2 regions of the Weissella sagaensis genome follow, and region 2 is predicted to be linked to the other one. Evidence: riboswitches for the same ligand, from Rfam matches in the RefSeq annotation. Region 2 holds a riboswitch; the other holds the start of a gene.
What was found. A riboswitch is a leader RNA that binds a small molecule or an ion and turns the genes downstream of it on or off. The one in region 2 is predicted to bind lysine.

Region 1: it holds a riboswitch for lysine, as region 2 does, so the genes downstream of both, G7Y65_RS05920 (amino acid permease) here and alr (alanine racemase) in region 2, are expected to answer to the same signal.

What each region holds. Positions count from the first base shown of each region.
Region 1 covers NZ_BLKA01000004.1:85,774-98,496, forward strand. Annotated here, with positions in the region: gene G7Y65_RS05880 (penicillin-binding protein) at 1-1,946, opposite strand, end outside; gene ftsL (cell division protein FtsL) at 1,948-2,337, opposite strand; gene rsmH (16S rRNA (cytosine(1402)-N(4))-methyltransferase RsmH) at 2,362-3,306, opposite strand; gene mraZ (division/cell wall cluster transcriptional repressor MraZ) at 3,347-3,781, opposite strand; gene G7Y65_RS05900 (hypothetical protein) at 4,053-4,433, opposite strand; gene G7Y65_RS05905 (RsmE family RNA methyltransferase) at 4,453-5,196, opposite strand; gene prmA (50S ribosomal protein L11 methyltransferase) at 5,196-6,149, opposite strand; gene pyk (pyruvate kinase) at 6,337-7,758, opposite strand; gene G7Y65_RS05920 (amino acid permease) at 8,009-9,484, opposite strand; lysine riboswitch at 9,580-9,758, opposite strand; gene G7Y65_RS05925 (phosphatase PAP2 family protein) at 9,942-10,589, shown strand; gene G7Y65_RS05930 (formate--tetrahydrofolate ligase) at 10,665-12,326, opposite strand; gene G7Y65_RS05935 (amino acid ABC transporter substrate-binding protein) at 12,477-12,723, opposite strand, start outside.
Region 2 covers NZ_BLKA01000005.1:69,255-81,977, reverse strand. Annotated here, with positions in the region: gene G7Y65_RS06645 (aminotransferase class I/II-fold pyridoxal phosphate-dependent enzyme) at 1-623, opposite strand, end outside; gene G7Y65_RS06640 (M15 family metallopeptidase) at 821-1,558, shown strand; gene G7Y65_RS06635 (aspartate-semialdehyde dehydrogenase) at 1,685-2,749, opposite strand; gene G7Y65_RS06630 (aminotransferase class I/II-fold pyridoxal phosphate-dependent enzyme) at 2,838-4,022, opposite strand; gene dapB (4-hydroxy-tetrahydrodipicolinate reductase) at 4,065-4,805, opposite strand; gene dapA (4-hydroxy-tetrahydrodipicolinate synthase) at 4,811-5,686, opposite strand; gene G7Y65_RS06615 (N-acetyldiaminopimelate deacetylase) at 5,701-6,852, opposite strand; gene dapD (2,3,4,5-tetrahydropyridine-2,6-dicarboxylate N-acetyltransferase) at 6,871-7,581, opposite strand; gene lysA (diaminopimelate decarboxylase) at 7,608-8,894, opposite strand; gene alr (alanine racemase) at 8,907-10,022, opposite strand; lysine riboswitch at 10,114-10,285, opposite strand; gene G7Y65_RS06595 (aspartate kinase) at 10,393-11,748, shown strand; gene G7Y65_RS06590 (DUF3114 domain-containing protein) at 11,855-12,723, opposite strand, start outside.

The DNA of each region.
Region 1 (12,723 bases), on a different contig from region 2:
ATTGGTGATTGTGATTTAACCGTATTGCCATCTCCCATAATAACTGGTGTTAGATGATTTGCTTTAATTTCTTTACGGGCATCACTAACCGATCCACCAACAACTGTTGGAACTTTAACCTGTTGATTTTCACTCACAACAACTTTGTTATCATTATCTGATAAATCGAGCGCTTGTTGCATATTAGTCTTGAAAACGTCTGACATATCTTTGGTAATATTTTCCGTATTTTTCTGCGGTTGTTTAGTAACAATATACATCAAATACCGCGGATTATTAGACGGTGCCATCCCCATCCATGAATGAATTTCATCACTATTATTACCAGGTGCTGAGTACCCAAGGGCAGTTGCAATTTGAGCAGTACCTGATTTACCAGTTGTTCTAACATTTGGAATCGCATAGTCTTTTCCTAAACCATGTTCTGAGTAGATAACATCTTCTAATTGCTTACGCGTTTCCTTAGCCGTTTCCTTACTAATTGGCTTACTAATAACATTTGGTTTTGGTTGTGAAACAACCTTCTTTGTATTTGGATCAACAATTTTTTCAATGATTTGTGGACGTAATTCTTTACCATTATTTGCAATAGCTGAATATGCCTGAATCATTTGCAAAGGTGTCACTGAGATACCTTGACCAAATGCCGTATTAGCCTGTTCAATTGGATATTGGAACTGCATATTTCCAACGGCTTCATCTTGAAAGCCTGATTTGGTTGACTTTAAGAATTGGAATCTATTAAGGTACTTCTGCCATGTTTTTGGCCCCATCTTTTGTTCAGTTAAGGCCATCGCAACATTGGATGATGCTGCAATTCCACGCGCATAACTAATTGTTCCCCATCCTTCACCATTATTCCAATCAGTAACTTTTTTATTACCAATTTTAAGTGTTCCAGATTTATAGAGGGCGTTTGGATTCCAATTATCCGTATCAATTGCAGCAGCTAATGTAATTCCCTTTAAGACAGAACCGGGTTCAAACGCTGTGCCATATAACTGATTAGTCCATAAGTCACCTAGTCCTTCACCTGTCTGGGCATTGAAAGTTGGTCGCTGCGTTGTAGCCACAATTTTACCTGTTTTTGTATCCATCATGACGGCTATTGCAGCCTTGGGCTTCATATCATCAGATAATTGCTGCATACTTTTTTCAAGGTTTGATTGCAATTTCATATTAATCGTTGTGTAAATATCATAACCATTTTTAACAGCTAAGTTTTTCTTTGAAACACTATGATCAGTAGAATCTGTTGACGTTGTTTTGACACCATTATGACCAGTCAATTTTTTATTCCAGGATTGTTCCATTCCTGAGACGCCAGAAATCGTTTGACCACCGTCATGATGTTCTTTTTTAGTAATACCAATTAGGTCTGATGCAAATGTACCATTGGGATAAAGCCTTGATTCACTACTGGTAAAAGTCAACCCCGGAATATTCAGACTCTTCAATTGCTTATATTTTTGAACACTCAAATTCGAACCAGCTGTACCGAACTGAACTTGCTGTAAATTACTTTTTCGTCCATTTTTTATCGATGTTTCATAGAATTCGGCTTCACCACCCAGGACGTCTGCTAGCTGTTTACCAACTTTAGCGTCTTGCGTTTTTTTAACATACATTGGTTTACCTTTTGCTGATTTTTGATTTTTATCTAATACAGCAGCCAATGTATACGTTGTTGAGGATTCTGCTAGGGGATTACCCACAGCATCAAAAATTTCACCACGTTTCGCAGGAATATCATTTTGACTTTGATAGATTAGTTGCGCTGCTTGGTCTAATTTATGACCTTTTACCTCTTTTGTGATTGAGATACTAGAAAAACGGATTCCTAACACAACCAACACACCTATCATCAATATAAGCAAAAGTTTACCTGTATTGCGACTATTTTTATCCGCTTGGTTACGTTTTGGCATCCGTTGTTTTTTTACCATGCTACTTTACGTTCCTTATATTTTGATTTTTCAGTGTTAACCCATTTTTTTCAGCAATGCTGTTTAATCGTTTAGGGCTTGATAAATCACTGACTTGTTGCTTTAATGTATTGTTTTTATTGCGTACTTGTTCTAGTTGCGCTGAAGTTGCTGCTAATTGTGTATTTGCTGTTGTACTTTTATTTGCCGTAAAAATCACTAAAAATGCAGCCGCGATAATAGTCACTACCACAGCACCAACCATGACAAAATCCATAGCATTCCACTTAGGTTTAGCTAATTTTATTTTTTTAGCTCTACTTTGACTATTTGTTTTGACTTTTGGTTGATTAATTGGTTTACTAACGACATTTTCATTGTAATTATTACGGTATTTTGGCAGTCCGTCCATAATAAGCCTTCCTCTATCAGTGTTTTACTTGATTCTTTCAATAACCCGTAACTTAGCAGAATGTGCCCGTCGATTTATTGCTAATTCTTCTTCGGAGGGCAAAATGGGCTTGCGTACGACTAATTTAAAATCAGGTTGCATTTCTTCTGGAATAATTGGCAATCCAGATGGTAAGTCTGGAATTGTTACTTTTTCTTTAAACATTGTCTTTACTAAACGATCTTCTAGTGAGTGGAAAGTAATCACTGCAATACGACCATTAACGTTTACCATTTCTAACGCTTGCGCTAACGAATCTTCCACAGCACCTAATTCATCATTAACGGCAATGCGAATTGCTTGGAAAGTCCGCTTAGCCGGGTGTCCCCCCTTGCGCCGTGCAGCAGCAGGGATGGCATCTTTGATAATATCTACTAATTCAAATGTCGTTTCAATTGGTTTGATTTCGCGTTCATGTTCTATTTTACGAGCAATCTGCTTAGCGAACTTTTCTTCACCATAACGTGAGAAAATACGCAATAACTCATGAAATGACCATTCATTAACTACTATTCGCGCCGTTAAGTCTTGTGATTGATCCATACGCATATCAAGTGGGGCATCATAGTTATATGAAAAGCCGCGTTGACCATCATCAAATTGTGGTGACGAAACACCCAAATCATAAACAATGCCATCAAAAGATGGTACCCCATTCTCAACCAACGCATCATGAAGGTTACGAAAATTAGTTTGAATGAAATCAATTTTCCCTTGTGCTAATTCGCTTTTAAGATGTTCCTGATTAAATGTAATTGCCGTTTCGTCTTGATCGAATGACCATAGCTTACCGGTTGTTAATTTACTTGCTAATAGTTGCGAGTGCCCACCACCACCGAGTGTCGCATCAACATATACGCCATCTGGTTTAACGTTTAGTGCCTCAATCGCTTCTTTTAATAACACTGTTACATGTTTAAACTCTGTCATTGGCTTCTTTGTTCCCTTCAAACCTTTTTTCGAACTAACATTAAAATTCTAGTTCTTCCAATCCATTTGCAATGTCATCAAAATTTTCGGCAGTATTATCTTCATATGCTTGCCACTTTTCAGTACTCCATAGTTCGAAGATATTATCGCCCATTCCAAAGACTGTCACGCTTTTTTTGATTTGTGCATAACTACGCAATGTTGGTGAGAGATTGATACGTCCTTGTTTATCAAATTCAACTTCAACAGCACCACCAAAAATAAACCGCTTAAATTGACGCGCTTTAGTATTCGTTTCAGGTAATGCATTAATTTTTTTTGAAAAGTCTTGCCATCCTTCAAGCGTATAGGCACGTAGAGAATGATCCATCCAACGTGTAATCACAAAAGATTCACCAAGTTGATTACGAAATTTTGCCGGGATAATCAGCCGGTTTTTAGTATCTAAAACATGTTGAAACGTTCCCATGAACATCAGCTGATCCTCCTGTATAAAAATTCGTATTATTAATAGATACAATTCACTAATTTATTTAACAATTCAATACTCTTAATTTACCACAATATCCCACTTTCAACCACCTTTCCCCACCATTATCCACCATTATTTTCAATAGATTTGCTTACATAAATATTGATATATAGGGATGCAATCGTTTTTTTGACATAATTCTTACAATTGTGGGTATTTTTAAACACAAAAAAAGCGTCATCAGATAATCTGATAACGCTTTTTAAGCTTAAAGTTAAACTTCACGAAAACCGCCGTCAACTGGAATTTGTTTTTCAAAATCCAATTCTTCTTCTTGCCCACTTGTAAAGGCAAAAATTTCGATAATTAAATATAAGATTGCTAAATAATAACCATAGAAAGCTGAATTAATTTGCAACCAAATTGATACTAAGTAAACAATTGGCCAAACAAGTAGAAGCGCCCAATTAGATCCTGTTTTTCGTAAAAACATTCCTGTCAGAACACTAAATAACATGTTAACAATAAAGAGTGACACAATTATTTTAAAGTTCACAGTTAAAGCTGTCTTATTTAAAATATAAGGCAATAATACGCCCAAAATTGGCATCCAAATCCAAAAACGCCAATCAAAAGTTTTATTAAATTTTTTCATCTAAAAACCTCTATATTTACTATTTATTTAATTCCATTACATAACTTAAAACACTTAATGCATATATTGGTGCTGTCTCTGCTCGTAGAATCCGAGGTCCTAGTCCAGCAGCTACAAAACCATCTGCTAACAAGTATTCAATTTCTGATGGTGCTAGTCCACCTTCAGGACCAAATAAAAAACAAATCGCATCATCAGGCTGCAAAGCTTGTAATTTTTGCACTAATTGACCTGTTTCACCTTTTTTAGCACTTTCTTCCCAAGCTACTATTTTTATCATTTCTTTTGGTAATGACAACCTGGATAGCTTAGGCACATACGTCACATCAGGTATCCTTAAACGATGTGATTGTTCTGCAGCTGCCACTGCTATTTTATTTAACCGTGCTATTTTTTTAGCTGCCTTTGAGCCCCAATGAGAAACAGACCAGTCTGTTTCGACAATAATTATATGATGTGCACCTAATTCAGTTGCTTTTTGAACAACAAATTCTGATTTATCTCCCTTAGCTAGTCCAATAATAATTGTAGCATCTACCGGCAATTCAACAGCTAATGTTTGTTGAGATATCGTTGTCATCAACACATAATCATCATGTAATTCTGAAATTTCAGCAATGATGACATCTTGACTATTAGGCAATACGAACTCAGCTTTAGCTCCTTCTCGACTACGTAGCACCGTTATAAAATGATGTGCTACAGTTTCAGGTAATTTAAATTGTTGCCCAGTTGGTGTTTCATCTAAAAAATATCTTTGCATTAATTGTCCTCACGATTAAATTTAGCAATAATACCGTACCAATCACCTAATTTCATTGATTGTTCAACAACTAACCCATTTTCTTGCAAATCAGAAATCATTTTATCTCGTTTATCATAATAAATACCAGATAATAAAAACCGTCCATTAGGCTGTAAAACATTTTTAACCTTTGGTATCAATAATTCCAATACCTCTGCCAACATATTAGCAATAACAATATCGTACTGTTTATTTGGTACATCATTTAATAAATCACTAACCATTAACTGCATATCAGCCGCCTGCGGATTAAGGTCAACATTACCTTGTGCTGATGCCACTGCAACGTCATCAATATCTGTTCCTAAAATATCACCAGCACCTAACAAACGAGCTGCAATTCCTAACACACCAGAACCAGTGCCAACATCAATAACGGTTTCACCACCGCGAACAACAACTTCCAGTGCTTGTATCATTAACTTTGTGGTTGGGTGTGTACCAGTTCCAAAAGCCATACCTGGATCTAAGACAATAACTTGTTCATCCTTTTGTATTGGTTGATAATTTTCCCACTTTGGCACAACAGTAATGTGTCTTGTAACACGTACTGGATGGTAATATTTTTGCCATTCTGTTGCCCAGTCGTCGTCTAGTACGGCTTGAACTGTCACCGTCCCAGGGTGTGCATCTAACCCAAAATCAGGTAACTCATCTACTGATGATTGTATTTTATTCGTTAACAATACCAAATCAGCCTCATTAGCAAAGTAACCACTGACACTAGCCCCAGATGTACGATGCACAATATCTTCCGCTTTAACCATTACAGTTGCATCTGATGGTTGATAATGATCTAACTCAGTAGAATCATCAATTTCAACACCTTCTGCGCCATTAGTCATTAAAATATTACTAATTGCTTCAATTGATTCTGTTTGTGTTTCCACAACAATTTTTTGCCAACTCATGAACATCCCTCGTTTACATTAATTTAATTAAGAATACCACAAAATAATATTATCGCCCACACACTACCGATAAAATAAAAAAACAGCCATAATTTTGGGATAATCAAACTGAACTCATTAGTCGTTTACTGCTGCTAATCATTGAGTCATATTTTACCGAAAATTATGGTTGTTTATTTTTTATAAATTAGTCAATTGTAACGATTGTCATCAAGTTAGTTGTACCTGAAGTTGTCACTGGAATTCCAGCAGTAACGATGATTGTATCACCCTTGCTTGCTAGACCTGACTTAACAGCTTCTGATTTAGCCTTTTCGATCATATCGTCCGTATTACCCATTGGTTCAGTGATCGTTGGTTGTACACCCCAGTAGATACTCAACATACGTTCAACACCCTCAGTAAACGTCAATGCCAAAATGTCAGCATTTGGACGATACTTAGAAATCATTTTTGCAGTATAACCAGAGTTAGTAGCAGCAACGATTGCCTTAATGTTTAAGTTACCAGCAGCAGTTGCAACAGCTGCTGCAACTGATTCAGTGACATCTGTTGCATCAAAGTGGTCGTCATGACGACCATTCATGGCCAATGACGTTTCTGCCTTTTCATCAATACGAGCCATTGTAGCAACTGCTTCAATAGGATATGAACCATTAGCTGATTCACCTGATAGCATTGTTGCATCTGTACCATCAAACACAGCGTTAGCAACATCGGAAGCTTCGGCACGTGTTGGACGAGGATTTTCTTGCATTGAATCAAGCATATCAGTAGCCGTAATAACTGGCTTACCAGCAGCATTCATCTTACGAATCAAGTTCTTTTGTACCAATGGCACATTTTCAGCTGGAATTTCAACACCCATGTCACCACGAGCAATCATCAAACCATCAGAAACCTCAAGAATTTCATCAAAATTATCAATTCCCTCTTGTGATTCAATCTTTGGGAAAATCATAACTTCTTCATGGTTTGCTTCTGTTAACAATTCACGAATTTCAAGAACGTCAGCAGCTTTACGAACAAATGAAGCAGCAATGTATTGAATATCATTATTCAAACCAAAGCGAATATCATCAGCATCTTTTTCAGTGATACCTGGCAAGTTGATCGAAACACCAGGTGCATTAACACCCTTACGTGATCCCAAAATACCATGGTTTTGTACTTCAGTTACCAATTCTTTATTAGCTTCATCTTTTTGTGTGATGACCATGTCCAACTTACCATCATCAAATAAGATGTGACCGCCAACTTGAACATCCCCATACAAACCTGGATATGTTACGGCAATCTTTTCCTTAGTTCCTTCAATTGTATCGTCCATTGAAATACGAACAACATCACCAATGTTAAATTCAATCTTACCTGGCTCTTGTACGGTAGTACGGATTTCCGCACCCTTTGTATCCAACAAGAAACCAACCTTCTTGCCAGCAGCTTTTTCAGCCTCGTGAACAGCATTCATTCGTCCTAAGTGTTCCTCATGATCACCGTGTGAAAAATTGAAACGGACAACATTTGCGCCAGATTCGATTATTTTAGTAATCGTCTCCACATCAGAGCTGGCTGGTCCAAGCGTTGAAACAATCTTGGTCTTCTTCATGATTAAAAATTTCTCCTTAGTAAAAGATATTGGTATTTCTATCTGCAATCATTGTACTATTTATCACTATCTTTGTATACCAGTTCAACTCAGCATTTGTTTCATTATTAGAACACCTTACGTTAAAAAAAAATAAAAACGCACTTACAATAACAATTAAAGCGCTATCATAAAATAGAATTTAATTTGTAAATAATGACATATAAAAAAGATTAGAACAAGATGTTCTAATCTCTTAATAACCATTTAATTAGTCTAGCGAACGTGCATCAGTGTCTAAGTCCACTTCCGTTAACTTACGTAATTTTGTATGATGTTTAATTTTATAACCAAAGTATAAGATTGCAAACAAAGGCAATGCCATATAAGTTGTAATAATGCCGGGCCAATTCCAGTCCATAATTGAACCTTTAAACGAAGCCGTATCTTGACCAATGACGACGATAATTGATAACGTCAATGCAATTATTGGGCCAACTGGGAACCATTTTGCCTTATAACGTAGCTTATTTACATCACGGTTTTGCGCTGTGAAAGCTCGACGGAATCGATAATGTGAAATAGCAATACCAATCCATGCAATAAATCCAGTCAAACCAGATGCTGCTACCAAATAATAATACAAGTTTTGACCAAAAATTGAGGTTACAAAAGTAAGTAAACCAACAACAACCGTTGCTATGACAGCTGGAACTGGAATTCCTGACTTAGCATTAACCTTTTTAAATATCTTAGGTGCCATCCCATCAACAGCCATGGCATAAAGCATACGAGTCGATGCATAAAGCCCCGAGTTAGCCGATGATACAACAGCCGTTAAAATGACCGCATTCATAATTGAAGCTGCTGCTGCTAATCCTGCCGATTTAAATACTAGCGTAAATGGTGACACGGATACATTAGTTTCACTTGAGCGTAGCAAGTTTGGATCCTTATAGTAAATAATTGCACCAATAATGAAAATAGAAAGAATATAAAACAGCAAAATCCGCCAGAATATCTGCTTTACAGCTGCAGGCACTGATTTTTCTGGTGTTTCAGACTCACCAGCCGTAATCCCAACCATTTCAGTCCCTTGAAATGAAAAACCTGCGACCATAAAGACTGACAAAATACCACCAAAACCACCAACAAAGCCATAGTTACCACCAGCCGATAAATTACGTGCAACATCTGGTTGATGGAAAACAATTCCCAATATTGTTAATAATCCAACTAGCAAAAAGGCAATAACAGCAATAATTTTAATCATCGCCATCCAAAATTCAGTTTCTGCATACGCTTTGGCTGACAATAAATTAATTGCTGTAATTAAAATTAATACTGCTGCTGACCAAATCCAACTTGGTACATCAGGCAACCAAAATCCCATCACAACACCAACCGTTGCTGCTTCTACTGCTACAGTAATTGCCCAATTAAACCAATAGTTCCATCCCATTGCAAAGCCAAATGCTGGATCAACAAACCGATCAGCATAAACTGAAAAAGACCCGGCAACTGGCATATAAGTCGCCATTTCACCTAAACTAGTCATTAAAAAGTAAACCATAACGCCTATTACAGCATAGGCAGTTAATGCACCTAGTGGACCAGCTTGTGAAATCGTTGCCCCTGAAGCGACAAACAACCCTGTTCCAATAGTTCCTCCCAAAGCAATCATTGAGAGATGACGGGTTTTCATCGCTCTTTTTAGATGCCCCGTCTCTTGTTGATTATCAGTCATAATTCCTCCTAAATAAGGCCTAACGCACTATAAAAAATAAAAAAAACCTAGTTTACACATCTATCGTATAAACTAGGAACTCATTAGTCTTTAGTATTGTCGATAGCTCTCCGCGACCGACCATTTTTGTCGCGACAATCTGTCCATTATTCATGTACACACCAACAATGATTATTGTCATAATCATTATTTCGGCAATCGCCCCTTTTATTTAACATCCTAACTCACCAGCTCCGTTAAATGACTTTTGTTGATTGCAACCTCTATATATTATTTAATTTCATTGCTAATTTTACTTTAATAATTGACGAATTGTCAAGAATTATTTTACATAAACTAAAATAGTTCTTAAATATCTTGCACATATATGTGTTTAACATACCTTCGTGTTAAACTTAAATAACTAAGCACAAGTATGTATCTTACATTTGCCGAGATGCAAAAGGGAGTTTCACTTATGATTATTGCTAAATCACGTACTCGTTTTGTAACGATGGTAGTTAGTCTAATTCTTTTTATTATTATTTCAATAATAACTTACCACAATAGCGGTTTATTACATTCGCTTATGCAAGTAGACCATTCTATCACACAGACCGTTATTCCAAATTGGTTGGAAAAATTTTTAAAACCTTTTTACTTTTTTAGTCATGGGTTTGGTTTATTTTTCATGTCATTTTTAATCATTTTTTTCTTATGGGGCTTTAAATTTAAAATTCCAGCTACATGGGTATTAATTACAAACGTGGGTGGTTTCTTAATCATCAATATCGCTTCGCTTTTATTTAAAAGTAAAATAAATGGTGTACAAGTCATATATCCTGCACATTCTACTTTTTATATGACCCTATTAATTTCATACTTTTTATTAATTATCGTCCCAGAAATTTACCGTAGTAGCTTCCAATTTATGTTACAAACCATTTTATTGCTCAGTTGGGTAGCTACTTTTATCACAACAATTTTGTTACCAAATTATAACTTGGCATCGGCACTAGCTGGCTGGTTACTAGCACTTGTTTGGTTACAATTTTCTGAAAATGGCTATCGTGTATATGCGCCTGATTTTTACCGACGCAAAGGATTTAGTAACTCATGGTATTAATTCACCCTTAAATTATGATTTAACCAAACAGAGGTGGCAAGCTGCATTAAGCTTTGCCACCTCTGTTATTTTTTATTAATTTAAGCCAATGATATGACCCTCATTATCAATATCTATATCTAATGCTGCTGGATGCTTTGGTAATCCGGGCATTGTTAACACTGAACCAGTCAATGCCACTAAGAAGCCTGCTCCTAATTTTGGTATAAATTCACGAATATGAATATCAAAATTTTCAGGAGCACCAATTTTATTTGGATTATCAGATAAGGAATATTGCGTTTTCGCCATAATTATTGGTAGCTTATCCCAACCATACTTTTTAAAGGTTTGTAATTGCTTAACAGCTTTATCTGACAGCACAACACTTTGACCACCATAAATCTCATGAACAATATGTTCGATTTTTACCAACGCCTCATCATCGGGTTGATATAGTGGTTGATAATTTTTTGCTTTATCAGTCGCTAAAACGACCCCTGTTGCTAATTCCTGAGCACCATCCCCACCTTGACTCCATACATCAGCAATATAGGCTGGCACATCAAATTTAGCAGCATACGCTTTAACCATGTTTAATTCTTCAATTGTATCCGCTGTAAATTGATTAATTGCGACAACTACTGGTACACCATAACGTTTCATACTCTTTAAATGGCGACCCAAATTAGCCAATCCCTTTTGCAAAGCTTCTATATTTGGCGTGCTCAAGTTCTTTTTATCTTCACCACCGTGCATTTTTAATGCGCGTACCGTGGCTACAACCACAATCGTATCCGGAACTTTCCCTAGTAATGGTACTTTAAAATCTAAGAATTTTTCACCACCTAAATCAGACCCAAAGCCGGCTTCTGTCACAACATAATCGGCTAAATGCAAAGCTGACTTTGTGGCCAAAATTGAATTTGTTCCTTGTGCAATATTTGCAAATGGTCCACCATGAATTAAAGCCGGTGTATGTGCTAAAGTTTGAACTAAATTCGGCTTAATAGCATCTTTTAACAACGTTGTAATGGCACCTGCAAACCCTAAATCAGATACTGTTACCGGTTCTTTATTATAATTATATCCCACCACAATACGTGAAATACGTACTTTCATGTCAGCTAAATCTTTTGACAAAGTTAAAATCGCCATTAATTCTGAGGCAACTGTAATATCAAAACCATCTTCACGTGGCACACCTGAAGTTGGTCCACCTAATCCAATTGTAACGTGACGTAGCGCACGATCGTTAACATCTAGTGCTCGTTTCCAAAGCATTCGTCGTGGATCTAGGTTAAATGGGTTTCCTTGATACAAACTGTTATCAACCAAAGCTGCCAAAGTATTATGAGCACTGGTTAAAGCGTGAAAATCTCCAGTAAAATGCATATTAATATCAGCCATTGGTATCACTTGTGAATATCCACCACCAGTAGCACCACCTTTTAAGCCCATGACTGGTCCCAAAGATGGTTCACGTAAGGCAACCATTGTTTTATGTTTTTGTGATGCCAAAGCATCTGCTAAACCAACCGTTACTGTTGACTTTCCTTCACCTGCTGGTGTTGGGTTAATCGACGTAACTAAAATTAGTTTACCCAATTTTTGTTGCTTTGTTCGCTCATGTAATTGAATTTTGGCTTTATCTCGTCCGTATGGTTCCCATTCATCTGACGTTAACCCTGCTTGTTGTGCAATCTTTTCAATTGGCCAAACATCTGCAGCTTGTGCAATATCAATATCTGTTTTCATAACTAACCCCATCTCTTATTATTTATTGCAGTCATTATATCATCATATGATTTAATTATCAGATAAAATTATTCCAATAATAAAAAAGTTTACTAACGAAATATAGGTTCTATTACACTATACGATTCATTAATAAACTTTTCATTTTGACTATTTATTATCTACCCCAAAATATTTTTGTGATAATTTATCTATGGTACCATCTGCTTTCGACTTAGCAAGGGCCTCATTAACTTTTTTGATTAATGTGACGTCACCTTTACGCATCCCTACGCCATACGAATCTTCACCAAAATTAGTATCAATTATTTTAAAGGATTGTGGATCCTTTTCATGCGCAATATAATAACCTGCATAGTCAGCATCTATTAATACTGCATTTAAACGACCTACTTGC
Region 2 (12,723 bases):
TCAGAAATCACCCATAAATGGTACTTTTTAAAGACATCTGCAAGCGCTTCCAACTCCTCGCGTGTGTACGTAACACCAGTTGGATTAACTGGATAATTAAACAAAACCGCTTTAATATTAACATCAGATTCTTCAACAGTTTGCGCAACTAATTCTGGTGTTAATTTAAAATTAGTTGGTCGTGTATTAACGGCAATTTTTTGACCATGTGCCAAATCTAAAGACGCTGTATACGGTGCGTATGCTGGTTCAGGAATCATTAAGCCTTCGTTTTCATTTAGTAAAGTCATAAAAATCACATTGATAGCTTCTGATGCGCCCACAGTTACAATGACATTCGTTTCATCATCAAATGGTAAATCATAGCGTGAACTATAATACGCTGCTGCTGCTTGACGTAAATCACGTTCCCCTTGCGCATCAGCATAGTGTGAATTATTATTGGCAATTGATGACATGACAGCTTCTTTGATATTTTCATCAACATCAAACCCCGGTTCGCCAAATGTTAAACGTAACAAATCTGGTATGTCACGCACTTGTTTTTGAAAACCTGTTAACCCATCAGGTGCTAGATTCGTGATTTTGGCATTCAACGGTTGTACAAATTCATTTTGCGTCATTTTCATTCACTCACATTTCTATTTATTTTTTAATTTAATATCACAGTGATTATTAAATTTAAAGTCCATTTTACTATCTTTTTCTACTCTAACACAACTAGTAAATCAGTTTATTATACTAAATTCATGATAAAATAATCATATACCATTCTCATAAAACAATGTTTTTTTAATCATTAAACTAAAGGAGGCTTAAAATGTTAGATTTTACTGACACGCCAATTGAAGCACCCATTCAAAATTGGGACTGGGCACCTATTAAAGAAGTGCCAATTACAGAAAATAACGAGCCCTTAGTTTCATTAAGTTATTTACCTGAAAAGATGATTGTTAGCCCACAGTATTTTATCCAAAATTTACCTGGTACCTACCCTGAACTATTTGCTCGGGCACATGTACAAGAAAAATTAATTGAAGCAGCGCGTAGACTACCTTACGGCTATAAATTTGTTGTGTTTGATACGTGGCGAAGTATTCCCACCCAACAAGCCTTATTTGATCAAATGAAATTATTTGTTAAGCGTGACCATCCGACTTATTCTGACGAAGAAATTCAACAAGCAGCTTTACGGATTGTCGCCTTACCTTCTACTGATGAAAAGAAACCTTCACCGCACAACACTGGGGGCTCGGTTGATTTATCAATCATTGATGAAAAAGGACGTCTATTAGATATGGGTAGTCCCTTTGATGATATAAGTCTTCGTGCCAAGACGACTTATTATGAAGTAGATGATACTTCTGAAAAATATGAGGAAGCACGCCGTAACCGACGTTTGCTTTATCATATTATGATTCAATCTGGCTTTACTAACTATACTGAAGAATGGTGGCATTTTGACTATGGTAACCAAAATTGGGCAAAATTAAGTCATCAAGATCACGCCTTATATGGTGCTACTAAACCAGTATTCCCTTGGGTAAAAACGTATTAATTATATTAATAATTTGTCATATACATTCTAAATATCAAGATTAAAAAACAACAAACTGCTAGATGTCGTTTGTTGTTTTTTAATTTTATGCATATTAATTATGGGATATTTATTGCTAATCCAAATTTATGCTTGGCTATGAATTAAATCACGCTTTGCTAATTCTTCAGCAATTTGAACCGTATTCCAAGCCGCCCCTTTTAAAAGATTGTCAGAAACAACCCACATATTAAAGCTACCTGGATTTTCAACATCCGCCCGCACACGACCCACAAATGTTTCACGCTTATTCACGGCGTTTAACGGTTGCGGGTAGATTTGATGTGCTGGATCATCTTCCAAAACAACACCTGGTGCGGTTGCCAAAAGTCGTTGTACATCTGCGCGTGTTGCAGATTCATCAGCGACAGTAACATAAACCGACTCACCATGACCAACTGGTACTGGTACACGAACCGCCGTTGCTGTTACCTTAACTTTAGTTGATGTTGGATCACCAAACATAATTTTCTTGGTTTCTTGCATCATTTTTTGTTCTTCATACGTATAACCGTCATCTTGGAACGTATCAATTTGGGGTAACAAATTAAAGGCTAACGGATAATGTTTTACATCACCCTTGGTTGGTAAAATATCAGCTGTTTGGGTTTCACCATTTAAATGTTGTTGTGCTTGTTGTAATAATTCGTCCCAAGCGCGCTGCCCTGCTCCTGAAGCAGCCTGATATGTCGAAACAATCACTTGTTTTAGACCATAAGCTTTACGTAGTGGTTCTAATGCAACAACCATTTGAATTGTTGAACAATTAGGATTAGCAATAATGCCATGATGATCAGCTAATGCATCTGCATTAACTTCAGGTACAATTAATGGTACATTGGGATTCATGCGCCAATGTGATGAATTATCAACAGCAACAGCCCCACGTTTGACAGCTTCGGGTAACAATTCTCCTGCAAGGCGTCCACCTGCTGATGCCAATACTAAATCTACCCCGTCAAATGATGCTGGTTTCGCTTCTTCAATTGGAATAACTTGTCCTTTAAATTGCCGCATTTGACCAACCGAACGTGCTGATGCTAACAATTTCAATGATTTTACTGGAATTGTTGATTGTTCTAACTGTGCTAAAATACGCGTACCAACTGCACCAGTTGCACCTAAAATTGCAACATGATATCCTTCATTCATCTTCTTTCCCCCTCATGTGATTGGTTCTAACCAAAAATTTGCTACATTAAAAGCACAATGCTGAAAAATCCAGTTGTGCTTGCAATGATTATTTATTTTTTAGTTCAACATAATGTTGCAAACGTGTCATAGCTGTTTGCAAATTTTCTGTTGAAGCTGCATATGAAATACGAATATACCCTTCACCACCAGCACCAAAAATTGAACCAGGTGCGATTCCTAGTTTGACAGTTTCTGCTAAGTCATAAACAAATTCCAAATCATTAGTATTTAACGATGCTGGAATTTTTGCAAAGATATAAAAAGCGCCACCTGGTTGTGCAGCAGTGAAACCGGCCTTAGCTAAACCTGCTAAGACCAAATCACGCCGCTTTTGATAAACTTCTCGCATCGCAACAGGATCTTCACGTCCGTTGCGTAAGGCTTCAATAGCACCAGCCATCATTGGCCCCGGGGCAGTTGCTACCATTGATTGATGCGCTTTACCTACCTGAGCCATTAATGCTGCTGGCCCAACTACGTACCCAATTCGATAACCTGTCATGGCATGTGATTTTGATAAACCGCTAATCAAAATCGTCTGTTCTGGTAATAGTTTAGCCATTGATGTGTGTTTTTCATCATAAACAAGTTCTGCATAAATTTCATCAGAAATAACTAACAGGTTATGCTCACGCAAAATGTCAGCTAAGGCCGCTAACTGTGCAGCTGAATAGGTTACACCCGTTGGATTTGATGGATAATTCAATAAAATTGCTTTTGCATTAGGATGCTCTGCGATTGTTGCCGTTAACTTTGCTGGTGTCACAATAAAATCAGGTGCTGTATTTAAACCAATTACTTCAATATGATTCATTTTTGCAACTGATTCATAAAGCGGAAATGTTGGCGTGGGAACAATTAATTCGTCTCCAGGATTAAATAATGCCTGAAAAGTCGCATTGATGGCTTCAGCGGCACCCACAGTAACGCTAATTTCAGATTGTGGCTGATATTTTGGTGTATCAAATCGCTCTGTCAAATAATCTGAAATGGCTTCACGCAATGCCATTACACCTTGTGATGGTGAATAGTGCGAATCATCAGCTGCAACGTCAGCAATAATTGCTTGCTTGATATGTTCAGGAGCTGAAAAATCAGGTTCACCCAATGTTAACTTTAAAATGCCGTCTATTTTTGAAAACTTATCATCAACCACCCGAATTGGTGATGGGACAATCTTAGCCAATGTTTTATTGAATTGGCTAACCAACGCTTCACTCACTTCAACCATCTTTACTTCTCCTTGGCTTATCCGCCCACATTCTTTTATTTATTATAATACCTTGTCTAATCCTGTTTGTAATCCTTTAACAGTATTCACACGGCGAATGGCTAATGCAACGCCACCCATGAATGATTCACGCGTAAATGACGTTTGTTTAATACGCAACGTTTCACCTGGTGCACCAAATATCACTTCTTCTTCCGCAACATACCCTGGTAAACGCATTGCATGAACTGAAACGCCATCTATTTCATCTCCACGCGCTGTATCAGCATGATCAGTTGAAACAGGTGTTTGTATTCTAGCTTTTGCAATTGCTTGCGCTGTTGCACGGGCCGTTCCTGAAGGGGCATCCACTTTTTTTGGATTATGAATTTCTAAAATTTCAGCATCTGGTAAATATTTAGCAGCTTGGGCTGCAAATTGCATTAACAAAACTCCCGATAACGAGAAGTTGGGTACAATCAATCCTGTTTGACCATTCGCTTCACTAAGCTTTGCTAATTGATCAATTTGATCTGCTTGTAAACCACTAGTCCCAACCACTAAATTAAAACCATGTTGCAGGGCATATTTTCCATTATCAAAGGCGGCATCTGGCTGTGACACATCTACCCATACATCAGCCGCAACGTCAATATCAGCCAAATTTGTAAAAACTGGCACATGACTTTGACGTGGTGTACGCGTCAAAATACCAACAAGTTCTAAATCTGTTTGTGTCGTTATTAATTGTTGAATAGCTTGTCCCATTTTGCCGAAGCCACCAGCTAAAAATACAGTTATCATGTGTTCTATCCCTTTCGCTCAAGCTTCTCTAAAACATCTTGCGTCTCAACATCATCTAATGGCAAAATTGGCAAACGGGTCACATTTTGTAATTCCCCTTGATGCGCCAAAACGGCTTTGACAGGTGCTGGGGATGGATAACTAAATAAAGCAAGCATCTTAGGGGTCAACCAACGCTGTATTTCACCTGCTTTAACAATATCACCCGCAGCCAATGCCGCAAATAAATCTGTCATTTCCTTACTATATAGATGTGCAGCCACTGAAATTGTTCCAGCTGCACCAACCGCTTTGGCAGCTAATGTTTGTGAATCTTCACCTGTATAAATTTTAAAATCTGCCGGCGCATTTGCCACCAAATATGCCAAATCATCAATACTCGTCACTTGTTTAACTGCGTTAATATTTGGATGTTTTGCTAATTGCAAGACACTTTCATTCGTCAGCCCAACAACTGATCGTCCAGGAATGTTATAGATCATAACCGGCACGGTTGCAGCATCGGCAATTGCTGTAAAATGAGCAATCATGCCTTTTTGATTGGGCTTACTATAATACGGCGTTACAGCCAAAACAGCATCAATTCCCGCAATACCACTGACTTCTTTAGCAAAAGCAACTGAATTCGCAGTATTATAATCACCAACATTGGCAATTACCGGACCAAAATCCCCTACTTTAGCCGCAAAATAAGCATATAGAGAAATCTTTTCATCATGTGATAAGGTTGGCGCTTCACCTGTCGTACCGCCAATCACAAAACCTTGTGTACCTTCAGCAATTAAACGACCCGTTAAAGAATCTAAAGCCGGATAATCAATGGTATTTTCTTGCGTAAATGGCGTAATAATTGCCGTAATTAACGAAATATTTTCATACATTTTATTCACACTTTCTATTGTTGCATTCGCCAATTCAAAAACTTCGTAATTGCTCTAATACCTGGTTCAATAGCTGATTCATCAGGTGCTAAATGACTATCATGTAAACCATGCTCAGCATCACCAACTCCTAACCAAAACATTGTACCTGGAATTTGATTAATTAAATAACCGAAATCTTCACCTGTCATTGCCGGTTGTGACACTACAAAATCAATTTCTTTATCTTCTTGCATAAATTGCATAAAATTTGTTGTCGTTTTTGAATCATTATTCACCGGCCAATAGCCACCTTGGTTTAATTCAAGGTCAAATGTAACACTATACATAGCCGCAGTACTTTGTGCAATCTCACGCACACGTTGCTGCATCATTTCTAAATCAGCTTGCTCAAACGCACGAATTGTTCCCGCTAATTTGGCTTCATTAGGAATAACATTACCAATCGTACCAGCCTGTAATTTACCAATCGTGATGACCCCACCACGAACTGGATTCACATTACGTGAAACAATTGTTTGTAGTGCCATCACAAATGAGGATGCTGCAACAATCACATCTTGCGCTTGGTGTGGAAATGCTGCATGACCGCCACGCCCTTTAATCGTTAAGTGAATTTCGGTAGTACCTGCAAATAATGTTCCTTGCCGTGTCGCAATTTGCCCAGCCGGCATTGCTGGTTGATCATGCAATGCATAGAATTCATCAGGCCGCCACTCATTCACAAATGTTCCCAACTCATATAATTGTTTGCCCCCTGCTTGTTCTTCTTCAGCCGGTTGAAACAAAAAAATCAGATTATCGACAGGTTGATGTGTTGCAAAATATGCTAACACACCTAATGCAACCGTCATATGAATATCATGACCACATGCATGCATCACCCCAGGATTCTTTGACGCATATGCTAAATCAGTTTCTTCATTAATCGGTAGCGCATCAATATCCGCTCGATAGCCAATGGTTCTTGTTGGCTTGCTACCCGTTAACCGAACCAACAAGGCTGTCGGTACAGCTGGAATTTCGCGAATCGTTAACCATGATGATTGCCACGACAAAATAATTTCTTTGAGATATGCTTGTGTTTTAAACTCCGCCATTGATAATTCCGGATAGGCATGTAAATGACGGCGAATCGCTATTAAATCTAGATCAGCTATAGCCATTACTCCTCCTCCTTTGATTTACAATGAGCGCAATGCATCAACTAATGCCGTTTTTGCTTGTGTCTTTTCATCAATTTGTTTAATAACCTTGGCTGGAACACCTGCAACAACAGTATTAGCCGGCACATCCTTGGTAACAATCGCACCTGCTGCAATAACGGCATTGTCACCAACCTGTACACCCTCAATCACAACAGCATTTGCCCCAATTAAAACATTATCACCAATCGTTACTGGTGTGGCTGAAGCAGGCTCAACAACGCCTGCCAAAACGGCTCCAGCACCAACGTGACTATGAGCACCAACGATTGCGCGGCCACCTAAGACCGCGCCCATATCAATCATAGTCCCCGCACCAATTTCAGCACCAATATTAATCACAGCCCCCATCATAATGACAGCATTATGACCAATCGCAACTTGATCACGAATAATGGCACCTGGTTCAATACGAGCAGAAATATTTTCATAATCCAACAAAGGTACCCCACTATTACGGGCCAACAATTCAACATGATAGTCAACAATCTTATCGCCAGCAGACTCAATAACTGGTTTAATTTCTTCAAAATCACCAATCACAACACCTGTCTTTGTTTCAATAAATGATTGTACCGTTTCTGGCCAGATAATCTGAGTCAAATCGCCTGCTAACGTAACTCGGGCTGGTGTTTTTTTAGGGGCAGTGGCAATGTAATTAATAATTTCTTGTGCATCTAGATTATTCATATTTTCTTCTCCCAAAGCGTTCTTTTTTAGTGATAATGCTTATCCAAACGTAGCATATCAGCATACGTTTCACGTTCAACAACTAATTGATCCTGGCCATCCTCAACAAAGACAACAGCAGGTCGTGGATTACGGTTATAATTTGAAGCCATTGAATAGCCATATGCACCAGTTGCTAGCACAGCTAAGATGTCGCCTGGCTTCGTTTGTGGCAAAGCTTGTTCCCAGACTAACACATCCCCAGATTCACAATACTTGCCAGCTACTCGGACAACCTGATCAGAAGGTGCCTGTGGATTATTAGCTAATACGGCTTCGTACTTTGCTTCATATAAAGCTGGGCGAATGTTATCACCCATACCACCATCAACAGATAGATAACTCCGAATGCCTGGCACATCTTTTCTTGCACCAATTGTATATAAATTATAACCAGCAGGCCCAACAATGGCCCGCCCTGGTTCAATCCAAATCGTTGGCATTGCCATCCCATATGCAGCAGTTTTTTCAGTAATCGTATCAATAATGGCTTCAACAAATTCAGTTGCAGGTAATGGTTCGTCTTCCTTCGTATAACGGATACCAAAACCGCCACCTGTATTGATAACTTGTGGTTCAAAGCCCCATTCGTGGACCAAGTCAACCAGCTTAGCAGCAGCCATTTGAAAACCTGTCACGTCAAATATTTGTGAACCAATATGAGCTGAAACTCCCAAAACATTCAAATAAGGATCAGCTAATGTTTGTTCTAGCGCTGCTTGTGCTTGGCCACTATTAACATCAAAACCAAATTTACTATCAGTTTGTCCGGTTGAAATGTAATCATGTGTATGTGCTTCAACACCTGGTGTAATCCGCAATAACACATTTTGCTTTTTATTACGTTCGACTAATAGTTCATGTAATAGATTAATTTCATAAAAGTTATCAAGAATAATGGTCCCTAAATCATGATCAATCGCCATACTTAATTCTTCAACAGATTTATTATTACCATTGAAAGAAACGTGTGCCATGGGAAAGTTAGCAGCCAAGGCCGTTTGAATTTCACCACCAGAAACAACATCTAAATGAATGTCTTCTTGAGCAGCAACCTCATACATCGCCACATTCGCAAATGCTTTCGAAGCATATGAAACAGCATAATCTATGTGCCGATTAATGAACACGGTCTTAAATGCACGCATTTGATTACGAATGCTATTGACATCGTACACATACAATGGTGTTTGATATTTTTGTGCTAATAATGTAGCGGATAGCCCCCCAATTGTTAGTTCACCAGCTTGATTCACTTGATATGGTACTGCCATAATTTTTCCCCTTTAATCTGCTATTACACGCAATAAGCGCTCTTGTAAGCCTGTTGCGACAACCCATGGCGCTAATCCCACATGCTGTGCAACATCTTCTAATGTATTTTCATATTGTCCTTGTTGACCAATAATTGTCACAACCGTTCCAACTGGTAATTCTTCTGGTAACGAAATCATCATCTGATCCATTGCTAAATTACCAACAATGGGAGCCTTTTGTCCATTGATTAACACTTCGAATCCTTTTAATGATCGTGGTAATCCGTCGGCGTAGCCAATAGGTAAAGTCCCAATCCATTCACCCTCTTGCGTATGGTATGTATGTCCATAACTAATGGCAGCATTGGCTGGCATTTTTTTCACATAAATCAGTTCTGTTTCTAGCGTCAATACCGGTCTTAAATAATCGTCAGCAAGTACTGTTCCTCTTGATGGTTCCATCCCATAAATAACCGTGCCAGCACGAATATAATCTGTGGGTAATTCATCTGCATGATATAACGCTGCTCCTGAGTTAGCCAGATGCACCATTGGTGGCATAGGTAACCTATCTGTTAAAGTATGCCAATTCGCTAACTGCTCATGAAAGTAATCATTGTTTACTGAATCTGCTTCAGCAAAATGCGTCATAATACTTTGATAATTAAATGGTGTTTTAGCGTCTTGAACGTATGTTATTGCTTGAGCTAATGCCTCACGTTTCCTAAAGCCAATGCGACCCATGCCGGTATCAACACCTAGATTAACTTGTAATTTGTTAGCCGTATGTTCAAGATTATGAGCTGCTAGTTTCAGCCAATCCAGATCACTTACGGTTGCGATTAAATCATTTTCAGCCATTATTTTAGCGTATTGAGGTAATGTAATGCCCAGAATTAAAATCGGTGCCGTAATGCCGGCTTGCCGTAATGCCAGTGCTTCATCTAACACAGCAACCGCCAGGCCATCAACACCACCTTTAATGGCTGCTTGAGCCATCGTTTGCAACCCAAAACCATAAGCATTGGCCTTCACTGCCAAAAACATAAACTTGGCACCACTTATTTTTCTAGTAACCGAAACATTATGCGTAATTGCTGATTGTGAAATTTTAATCCTAGTTGGTCTTGTTATTGCTACTACCATGTTGTAAACCTCTATTTTAATTTCTGACACAAAAAACCGGTCGACAGGCACTACTGCACTGTCAACCGGACATAAATTTATCCTATAAGACTGTGACAATAGCTCCCCGCTTATTAGCGACAGTCTAATAGTTATTAGCTATTATCCCAACAATCCAAATGGCACAATTTAAATTATTTCGGCAACCGCTCCTTTTACTTAGTTTCTTAACCTGTGCAGGCTCCACTAAGCGACTCTTATTGGTTGCAACCTCTATTAATCATTAACGTAACATTAGAATATATTAATTTTATTACTATGTCAACACTTGACATTAATCTTTTTTTCACTTTTAATTAGTGCCAATTAGAATTTTATTTGGAGGAGAAAAATGAAAGTCGTAAAATTTGGTGGTTCATCTCTCGCAACCGGTGAACAAGTTCAAAAGGTTTTTAATATTATCCAAGCCGATGAGGACCGTAAAGTCATTGTTGTATCAGCACCTGGAAAGCGTTTTTCTGGTGATATTAAAGTCACTGACTTATTAAAAACTTATGCTGACCAAACCATCGCTGGGGATGACACAACCAATATTGTATTAACAATATTGGACCGTTACCAAGCTATTGCCGATTTTTTTGGATTAAAAGAAAATAAGATTATTCCGCAAATAAAGCAAACATTATTACAATTAAACCGCGTTCACTACCCTTCATTTGACCACTTATACGCTGCTTTCATGGGGCATGGTGAATTACTTAATGCACAATTAATTGCTTATATTTTACAAGAAATTGGCCAACCTGCGGGTTTTATTTCTCCTACTGATTTGGGGATGATTGTGGCAGGTTCTCCAAGAGCTGCTCGCTTAGATGCAGCGAGTTATGAACGTATGCACAATTTCCAATATAATCCTGATAAATTATTAATTGTTCCTGGTTTTATTGCCTATACCAATGACGGTTATGCCGCAACTTTTAGTCGTGGCGGTTCTGACATTACAGGAGCAATCTTGGCCCGTGGGCTACAAGCTGATTTATATGAAAATTTCACTGACGTTTCAGCCATTTATGCTGTCAATCCCAGTATTGTCCCACATCCAAAATCGATTGAAAAAATGACATATCGAGAGATGCGTGAATTATCATACGCCGGGTTTGCCGTTTTTCATGATGAAGCCATCATTCCTGTTATCGAAGCGAATATACCAATTAACGTCAAAAATACTAATGATCCAACAGCACCCGGTACACTAATTGTGCCTAATCAAGCAATAACACCCACTTATCCTGTAACTGGTATTGCCAATGATGATCGATTTGCAGCATTATATTTACATCGTTATTTGCTTAATCGTGAAGTTGGTTTTACATTAAAAATATTACAAATTCTTGCATCATATAACGTCAGTTATGAACATATGCCTTCTGGAATTGATGATATGACAATTATATTTGATAAATCACAATTAACCCCCACTATCAAAGCCCACATTAGTCATGATTTATATCAAACAATTGCACCTGATGAATTAGAATGGCTTGATGATTATGCTATTATTATGATTGTTGGCGAGGGGATGCAAAGAAATATTAGTACCCTTAACAAAATTACAGATGCATTAGCTCAAGCTAACATTAATCTTCCAATGGTTAATCAAGGTGCTTCTCAGATTTCAACAATGTTAGGTGTCCCTGTTGACCAAATGAACGAGGCTGTTAAAGTCATTTATGAAGCCGTTTTTTAAGCCGCCATTTTATAAAATGCCAGCAAATAGACATCTTTCATCTAAAAAAGTCGTAAATTACCAATAATTTTGGTAATTTACGACTTTTTAAATATATGATGGTTTATTAAAATTTACTTTTAGCATAATTACGTAAAGCTGATTCTAAACCAGCATGCCGATTAGCTGGTTTGACATCTAGTGATTGATGAATTTGGCCACCCGCATTGGCATAATTAGTTGATTCTGTATTCGCAATCATTTGTAATTCAGATAATGAATAATCTGCTTGTACTTCAGAGAACACTAACGCACCACTTTTTGTGACCGTTTGATGTTCTTCAAGCGCTGTCCACATTGATATAATGGCACCTTCGGCATTAAAAATTAGTTCCAAATGGTAACCTGGCATGGCCATTTTGACATTACTATTATCAGCGACACCACGATTATGAAAATTAGCCTTTGGATATGAAACTGGCGTACCCGTTAACTGTACTATTTTTTCAGCAACATCAGCTTGTGTCAACTGTTCACGTTTTATTAAATCAACCACTGGTTTACTTAAATAATAACGTAATTGATTATCAATCACTTTATCTAATTGATGACTTGTTTCATATTTAGAACGAATCCCGTTCCAAGTATGATGCTTTAAACGCATCATAAAAGCAACTTGTTTAACAAATTCTAAATAGTCTTCAAATTCAGCCATATTTTCGATATGCAAGTAATACAAGTCAGCATTTTTATTTTCAAATCTAGTTGGCCAATGTCCTAATTTTGTCATTTTAACAAAGTTTTCTGAGCTAACTGTCATCCCCAAAAGCGCATATAGCATTTCTAAACGATCTGTTGCTGGCACACCACCACGGTGGAATCCGGCAACATACATCTTGGTAAATAGATTAGAACCAACACGATGTGCTTCAAGCCATGCTTTTGATAAGATAGCTTGCATGGTTTCATCACTTAATTGTTCATCATTAAAAATTT